One region of the Paenibacillus aurantiacus genome, then DNA from elsewhere that is predicted to be linked to it. Evidence: riboswitches for the same ligand, from Rfam matches in the RefSeq annotation. Region 1 holds a riboswitch; the other holds the start of a gene.
What was found. Region 1 has a riboswitch for FMN ahead of ACFFSY_RS24165 (DMT family transporter). Riboswitches for the same ligand answer to the same signal wherever they lie in the genome.
Positions count from the first base shown of each region.

Region 2: it holds a riboswitch for FMN, as region 1 does, so the genes downstream of both, ribD (bifunctional diaminohydroxyphosphoribosylaminopyrimidine deaminase/5-amino-6-(5-phosphoribosylamino)uracil reductase RibD) here and ACFFSY_RS24165 (DMT family transporter) in region 1, are expected to answer to the same signal.

Region 1 is NZ_JBHMDO010000039.1:62,000-66,415, forward strand. Features, by position in the region: gene ACFFSY_RS24155 (Gfo/Idh/MocA family protein) at 1-102, opposite strand, end outside; gene ACFFSY_RS24160 (alpha/beta hydrolase family protein) at 126-977, opposite strand; gene ACFFSY_RS24165 (DMT family transporter) at 1,132-2,091, opposite strand; FMN riboswitch at 2,217-2,367, opposite strand; gene ACFFSY_RS24170 (NAD(P)/FAD-dependent oxidoreductase) at 2,470-3,378, opposite strand; gene fabF (beta-ketoacyl-ACP synthase II) at 3,589-4,416, opposite strand, start outside.
Region 2 is NZ_JBHMDO010000010.1:29,635-34,050, reverse strand. Features, by position in the region: gene lysA (diaminopimelate decarboxylase) at 1-1,009, shown strand, start outside; gene ACFFSY_RS05045 (peptidylprolyl isomerase) at 1,133-1,564, shown strand; gene ACFFSY_RS05040 (hypothetical protein) at 1,731-2,075, shown strand; FMN riboswitch at 2,248-2,456, shown strand; gene ribD (bifunctional diaminohydroxyphosphoribosylaminopyrimidine deaminase/5-amino-6-(5-phosphoribosylamino)uracil reductase RibD) at 2,633-3,706, shown strand; gene ribE (riboflavin synthase) at 3,752-4,416, shown strand, end outside.

The DNA.
Region 1 (4,416 bases):
GCGCGAATAGACCGCGGCAATCTCCACCCCATCCGCCAATCTCGCCGCCTTGACGAATTTCTCCGTAATCGTGTTCGTGCCAATAATGCCAAATCGAATCATATTCCTCGCTCCTGTTGCTTGATTTAATGAGAATGCCGCAAGTGTTCGGTCAGAAAACCAATCGTCAATCCGAGCGCTCGCTCAAGATGGAAAGTCGTGCCGGTGAACGGATGAACCGCGCCGAAGGTGTGGTTCGCGCCTTCAATGCGCATATGCCGCTGCCGAGGGGCCGCCTGCTGCAGCCGTTCCTGTCCAAGGACAAGCCGCCGCGCGTCCTGATCCCCCTGAACCGTCAGCACCGGCATAGGTAATTCCGCGATCGCGGTCGTAATATCGAAGCGTTCCCGATTCCGATCCAAATCCTCGAAGAACGCTGCCGTTATCGGCATGTGCTGCTTCGTACGCGCATTCTCGACATAGCCGAGCCCCTCGCGCAGCACTTGCTCCCGGAATTCGTCCCCGAACAGATTCACATCGGATATCCCGTTCCAGCTCACGACCGCACGAATTGCATCCGGCTGGCTGGCGGCGAATATCAAGCTGTTGCCGCCGCCGCGGCTATGACCGATCAGCGCGAGCCTTCCGGCGTCCATCCGATCCGCGAGCGGGAGCTCCCCGGCGCGCAAACGATCCAGCAGCTCGGACAGATCCGATTGTTCGCGGCTATATGTATTGCGTCCGAATTTATGGAGTTCGTCGAAATCGGAGCGGCCGACCCCATTGCAGCTGAAATTGAACGTCACGGCCGCGAACCCGCTTCGCGCCAGCTGCTCGGCGGCATACGGGAAGAACCCCCAATCCTTGAAGCCTTTAAAACCGTGGACAAGCAGCACGACCGGTCTGCGGCTTTCCCCGCCGGTCACGCGAACCTCGCCCCGAATCGTCAAATCCTGCTCAAGCTCGAATGCGAAAGATGCCGTATGTAACGCCTGCATGGCCATTCCTCCCCGCTGCTTGTCTTGATACTGTGCGTTTCACTATCTTACCAAATAATGATTCCGCGCGGGTAATCGAATTTGATCCATCTCCGTATAGACGACGAAAGAGCCGCCTCTCGCAAGGCGCGCTCTTTTCGTCAATACGTACAGTTTATGGCGTCGGCGACGGTTTACCCGGATCGTCCTGCTGCCAGGAAATGGCGAACAACGTTGTCCAGATTAGCATGAAGCCGATCATTTGCGGGAAAGAAATCATTTGGTCGAAGACGACCCAATTAATAATGACCCCCACCATCGGAAAGCTAAGCTCCGCCAATGTAGCGTAGGAAGCTTTTATCGCGCTAAGTCCTTTGTAGTAGAGCAGCATGCTGAATAGTCCAGGCAGCAGCGCCGAAAGCGCCAAATTAATGACGAGAAGCGCGGTGTCGCGTCCTTCAGCCGGGAGCGTCCATCCGTGGCTCTGGGTCATGGTCAAGACGAGCAGCAGCGGCAGCGCCAGCATGAAGCGAAGCGAGGTGACCGTTTCGTACGATGCTTTGCCCAGCATGTAGCGGCCCATTACGGTCGATCCGCCCCACAGAAGCGCGGCGCCGATCGAGAACAGACTACCGATCTGAATGAAGTCGGATGCGCCGCTGCGCGGAATGGAGAATCCGAAGGTCAGGAGGTACGTTCCAAGCAGCGCGAGCACGAATAGCAGCCCGAACATGCGCGGCAGATGCTCCTTCAGCAGCCAGCGCGCGAGCACGATCGCGAACAGCGGCTGAAGCTTCTGGAGCAGCAGTACGGCGTTCAAATCACCGCTGGCAAGGCCCTTCGTGAATAGGATCGTAGCGATCGCCGACCCGCCCCACGAGATGAAGAGCAAGGCGCCGACGTGCGTCATCCGAAGTCCGGCAAGCTCGCTGCGGCGGCTCCAGAGAACCGGCGCGGCGAAGACGAACAGAATCACATGCTCGAGCAGGACGATCTGCGTAGAAGTTAAGTGATCCAGCAGCAGAATGCGGAACAGCGGATCGACGCCCCACAGGGCGGCGCCGATGACGACGAGCCAGAACGCGGGCAAGCCGCGCCTGGTCCTTAGAACTGGTGTTACGGATGCGGTACTCATGAATAATTACCCCTTCTGGATCCAGGGACATGAAGGAAGAAGGCCCCGTTGCTGCGCTTCGAACGCAGTAACGGGGCCAGTCAAATAAACCTGCTGAGTATAGACGAGTACCCCGCAGATTTACAGCTGATCTTCTACCATCCGGACTATACCGTCGGCCTTGGATTCGCACCAAATCAGTCCCCCGCCCGTGATCGGGAAGAGGAGTCGCGGGCTTCTTTCCTCCATGTGAAAGTTACCGCCGGTCGGGAATTGCACCCTACCCCGAAGATCGATATTAGATTTTGGACTTTCACTTCACTTTCTATAGTTTATTACTTTGTTTGCAAAATGTCTAGCCTATAATTCAGAGTGCAGCAGTGTGAATTGGATATCCGGTTATTCCGCTTCGAATTCTTCTTCCGTTAAATCGGCGTTCACGCCCATCGCGGCCCTGCTGCCCTCTGCCGCTGCGATTACCAGCTGTGAAGGCGAGACGACCGTCGAATCGCCAGCTGCATAGACGCCTTTGACATTCGTTCGTCCGAACGCATCGGTTATAATCGCGCCATACGCATTCAAGTCGCAGCCAAGCTGCTCGCCGAATGTGCTCTTCTGCGCGAACTGCGGCGTCACGAAACCGCCTTCCCGCGGGATCGTCGTTCCGTCTTTGAATCGGATTCCCTCTAGCTGTCCGTCCTTCCCTTCGAATGCGGCAATCGGTTTCGTATAGACGATGATGCCTTTGCGGTGAAGCAGGATTTGCTGTTCAGCTGACAGATTCGTCTGCCAATTCGTGCAGACAATCAGATCTTTGCTCCAATTATGGAGCAGCTTGGCCGTATGGAACGCGCCCGCGCTCTCGGAGACGAGCACAAGACGCTTGTCGCGCAGCTCCCAGCCGTCGCAGTACGGGCAGTTGAACAGGCTGCTGCCATAGAAGTCCCGGAAACCCGCGATATCCGGGAACGCTTCCCGCAGCCCCGTCGCGAGCAAGATGCGCCTCGCTTCATATGACGACCCGGCTGACGTATCCAGCGTGAATCCCGCTTCGGTGCGGGTAACACGGGTTACCTTCTCACGTGCCGCGGAGACGGATGGATAACGGGCAAGCTCCTCGTGCGCTAGTCTTCGGAACTCGGCCGGCTGCACGCCATCCCGGGTGACGAAACCATGGGAGGCGCGCGTTACACGGTTGCGGGGCTTAGCGTCGTCTAGCAGCAGCACTTCCCTTCTGGCGCGTCCGAGCACGAGAGCGGCATTCAACCCGGCCGGTCCGCCGCCGACAATCGCGCAGTCATAACGCATAGTTCTCCTCCTTCGCTTATCCGGCTCACTATCGCAGCTGCGCTATGTCGGGCCGATAACATGGATGTAGATAAATATGGCGGAGGCTTGTAGTTTCATACCCAAACGAGTGAAATTATGTGCAGATGTCGCGAAGGATGCTTGTAATTGGCTAGTTCAGGCGAACGGCAAGGCGGACGCCTCTGTATGCGGCGCCCGCCTCCTACTTCTTTATTCGTCTTCCCAGCGCTTCAGCACAATGACGGCGTTATGCCCGCCGAAACCGAACGAATTCGACATTCCGATACGCAATTCCGCCCGGCGCGCCTCGTTCGGCACGACGTCCAGATCGCATTCGGGATCCGGCGTCTCCTGGTTGATCGTCGGCGGGATGATGCCCGTCCGCAGGCTCTGAATGAGTGCGATCGCCTCTGCTCCCCCCGCCGCGCCGAGCATGTGACCGGTCATTGATTTGTTCGCGGTCACAGGAATCCGGTAAGCATATTCGCCGAACAATCGCTTAATCGCCGCCGTCTCGGAACGATCGCCGAGCTCCGTGCTCGTCGCATGCGCGCTGATGACGTCCACCTCGTCCGGCCGGATGCCCGCTTCCCGAATCGCTTCGCGCATTGCGCGGTACGCGCCATCCCCTTCCGGATGGGTGGCGACCATGTGATAGGCGTCGGAGCTTGCCCCGTAACCGATGACTTCGGCGAGAATCCGCGCCCCGCGGGCCCGGGCGTGCGTCAACGATTCCAGCACGAGAATCGCCGCGCCTTCGCCGAGCACGAACCCGTCCCGGCCGGCATCGAACGGCCGGCTCGCGCGTTCCGGCGCGTCGTTCCTTGTCGACAACGCGGTCGCTTTGGCGAAGCTCGCCGCAGCGATCTCGGATATCGCCGCTTCCGAGCCGCCGGCCAGAATGACATCCGTCCGCCCGGATTGGATGCGGTGCCACGCCTCCCCGATTGCCGTGTTGCCGATCGAGCAAGCGGTCACGGGCGCGAGCGTCGGACCGAGCGCGCCGAACCGGATGCTGATCATGGCCGCCGCCATGTT
Region 2 (4,416 bases), on a different contig from region 1:
CGGCAACAACAAGACGCCGGACGAGATCAATATGGCGCTGGATGCACAGATCGGCTGTTTCGTCGTTGACAACTTCGATGAGCTTGCCCTCTTGAACGCGCTAGCTGGCGACAAAGGTCTGAAGGTGAATGTTCTGCTTCGCGTGACACCAGGGGTGGAAGCGCACACGCACGAGTATATCTCGACCGGCCAGCAGGATTCCAAGTTCGGTTTCGACGTTGAAAGCGGCGCCGCTTTCCGCGCGGTGCGCGAGGCGAATGGCCTGCCGAATCTGGAGCTGCTCGGCGTTCATTCCCATATCGGATCCCAGATCTTCGAAGTCGACGGCTTCGAGGTGGCCGCGAGCAAAGTGGCGCAGTTCGCGCTGCTCGTGCGCGATGAGCTGAATGTCACGTTCCCGGTTATCAATCTGGGCGGGGGCTTCGGTATCCGGTATGTGGAAGGCGATACGCCGCTGCCGGTTGCGACTTACGTCCAAGCGATCACCAGCGCGATCAAGGACAACTTCGGCGGGGCGAGCTATCCGATTCCGGAAATTTGGGTAGAGCCTGGCCGCAGCATCGTTGGGGACGCTGGTACGACGCTGTATACGATCGGGACAAGCAAAGATATTCCCGGCGTGCGCAAATACATCGCCGTCGACGGCGGCATGACCGACAACCCGCGCCCGGCGCTGTACGAGTCCAAGTACGAGGCTGTCATCGCCAACCGGGCCGGTGAAGTGGCTGATGAGACTGTAACTGTCGCGGGCAAATGCTGCGAGAGCGGCGACAAGCTGATCATCGACTGCCAGCTGGCGAAGCCGCACACGGGCGATCTGCTCGCGGTGCTGTGCACCGGCGCCTATAACTATTCGATGGCGAGCAACTACAATCGGATTCGCCGTCCGAGCGTCGTCTTCGTGAAGGACGGTCATTCGGATCTGGTCGTCAAGCGCGAGTCGCTCGACGACATTGTGGGCAACGATATTTTGCCTGCGCGCATGAAGAAAGTGTCCGCTGTTCAATAATTCACGGGCCGTCCCCCGGTGCTTTCAGCCGCTTCATGCGGCGATCGCCGGGGGACAAGCTTTTTATCGGGGACGCTTTCTGCTATAATGGCAATGTTTATACAACCGAAAGGGTGGATTTCAATGGCAAAACAAGCGAAAATTACGATGGCGGACGGGGCGGAAGTCGTCCTGGATCTGTTCGATCAAGACGCGCCTAATACAGTAGCAAATTTCGAGAAGCTCGCGAATAGCGGCTTCTACAACGGTCTTACGTTCCACCGCGTCATTCCAGGCTTCGTCGCGCAAGGCGGCTGCCCGGACGGCATGGGCACAGGCGGCCCAGGTTACACGATCAACTGCGAAATCAACCCGAACAAGCATGAGCGCGGCACGCTCGCGATGGCGCATGCCGGCCGTAACACAGGCGGCAGCCAGTTCTACATCTGTTACCAGCCTCAGCCTCACCTGGACGGCGGACACACCGTCTTCGGTAAAGTAGCTAAAGGCATGGAGCACGTGGACACGTTCAAAAATGGCGTGAAGATGGAGAAAGTCGAAATCGTGGAAGTATAATCGCAAGCTTTCGTTCGTCCCCCGAAGCGGCACTGGCCGCCTGGGGGATTTTTCTGTTTCGCGGGAAGCTCGTCCGTGTATTAACAACTAACGAATCCCGGTGCAGGTAAGTCAGTGAACGCGCCCGACGCCGGGAATAGCGAATGGTTGAAGGGGGAGCCGCCTCATGGAACGAGAACAGTATTACGTATCCGTCTCTGCGCGCACGATCGGTAAGGAACCGTCGATCGCTGAACAGCTGACGGTCTATGCGAACGAGGAGGAATTGCGCGAGCTGGAGACGCTGCTGGACGTCGAAGACAAGGACGACCAACTGACGCACGTGCGGGCGGTCATTCCGTACAAGTCCGCCGAGCGCGATCCGGCGACGGACCGGTTCAGCGAGCATTTGGAGATGCTCTACGCCTACATCTACAAGATCGGCACGCCGGAGACAAAGGCGCATATTGAGTCGATGGACATTTTGCCGAAGCTGGAGAACCAGAACCACTATCTGCCAGGTTACAAGTGAGCAGACAGAGTTGAATAATCGATGCTCGGGCGCCTGCTGGCAACCGGGCGTTTTTGCTTTTTGGCGGACTTCAGCGGGCTGCCATGCGTAAGCTGATCTGCCTATTGCTGCGGAAATGAAAGCTGGTTGCTTTTTTTCAGGGGGAGTGGTAACATTTTGTCAAAGTATTGCAGCTTACCTTCGGGGCAGGGTGAAATTCCCAACCGGCGGTGATCAAGACGGATTCGGCCACGCATGACGAGTGCGAGCCGAGGTCGATCTTGTCAGTCCGTGACCCGTCCATGCACGGCGCTTCTCGACTTGCGAGAGCGGCGGCGCATGAACGGTGGACCCGGTGAGATTCCGGGACCGACAGTATAGTCTGGATGGGAGAAGGAGGCGGCAGCGTATACCGTTCATGAATATAACCTTTTGACTTGTTCTTTTTTTCACGTTGTCTTGGGTTTTATTTGAGCGCGTCCTTGTGCTGTTTCCTAGTGTATCTCCCATCACCCCGTCGGCTTCATGCGGATAGGGGTGTTTTTATTTTGTCGATCGTGTTAAATGACGCATACTATATGCAGCTCGCTCTGGATATGGCGGCGAAAGCAAGCGGCCAGACCGATATCAACCCGGTCGTTGGCTGCGTTATCGTCAAGGAAGGCCGCATTGTCGGACTTGGCGCCCATCTGAAGCGCGGCGAAGGTCACGCTGAAGTGCATGCGCTGCGGATGGCTGGCGAACAAGCGGAAGGCGCCACCGCTTACGTGACTCTCGAGCCATGCAGTCACCATGGCAAGACGCCTCCATGCTGCGAGCGGCTCATCGAGGCTAAGGTGTCCCGTGTCGTCGTTGCTTGCACGGATCCGAATCCGATGGTGGCCGGCCGCGGCGTGAAGCGTCTGCAGGAGGCGGGGATCGAGGTCGAGGTTGGTCTGCTCGGCGACGCATCGGAGCGGATGAACGAGAAATTCAACAAATTCATTACGACGCGCAAGCCGTTCGTGACGCTCAAGACGGCGATGACGCTCGACGGGAAGATCGCCGCGAAGACCGGAGACAGCCGCTACGTCAGCGGTTCGGCCTCCCGTGAACAGGTACATACGCTCCGGCATCAGCATATGGGCATCATGGTCGGCGTGCAGACTGCGCTGGCCGACGATCCGGAACTGACGACAAGGCTAAGCGTGCCTGCCGTGCATCCGGCCCGTATAATTGTCGATTCGAAGCTTCGGCTGCCCGTGACGTCCCGCTTGTTTCACAACAAAGAAGTGCCCGTTATCATCGTGACCGTTGAAGGTGCCGACGAACGGCGCCGTGCTGAGCTGGAAGCGGCTGGAGCGCGAGTTCTGGCGTGCGGCAGCGGCGAGCAGGTTGACTTGGAGCTGGCGATGACCCGATTGGGCGAACTGGAGATCGGGTCGATCTTGCTGGAAGGCGGAGGCAAGCTGAACGGCGCCATGCTGGAGCGAGGCTTGATCGATAAGGTCATGCTGTTCATCGCGCCGAAGATCATCGGCGGCGAACGCGCGCCGGAAGCGTTCTCCTTCGGCGGCTTTGAGCGGATGAGCGAAGCAATCGGCCTGCGCGGCGTGACGATGGAGCAGGTCGGCGACGATTATTGCCTGACCGGTTATCCGGTGTACGCCTGACCGGCAGTTGCTGTCATCGCTGGTGGAAGCGGGAGGAGGAGAAAATTGTTTACGGGATTGATTGAAGAAGTGGGCACGCTGAAGCGGACCTACAAGCAGGGCGAAGCGATGAAGCTTACAATAGAAGCGGCGCGCGTGCTGGGTGACGTGAAGGACGGCGACAGCATCGCTGTGAACGGGGTTTGCTTGACCGTAACGGACTTCGATGCCGCCTCCTTTACGGTGGATGTCATGCCGCAGACTTACCGCCATACGAATTTGAAGGACATGAGGCCAGGCGAGCGGCTCAATCTGGAACGAGCGATGCAGGCGGGCGGCCGCTTCGGGGGCCATATCGTGCAGGGACACGTCGACGGTACGGGTACGATCGTCGCACGCACGCCGGACGCGAATGCCGTCGTGTTCACGATTCAGCCTCATGACACGTCGCTCATGCGGTATGTGATCGGGCAAGGCTCTGTCACGCTAGACGGTATCAGTTTAACGGTTATCGACCGGAGCGATTCCGAATTTTCCGTCTCGATCATTCCGCATACGCTGCGAGAGACCGCGCTTCAGTTGAAGCAGCCTGGCAGCGTGATCAATATCGAAGGCGATGTGCTGGGCAAATACGTTGACCATCTGCTGCGGTATCCGGGCGGCGATGCGTCAAGCGGGGATCAAGGCCGGAAGAAGAGCGGCGGCTTGACGGCGGCTTTTCTCGCCGAGAA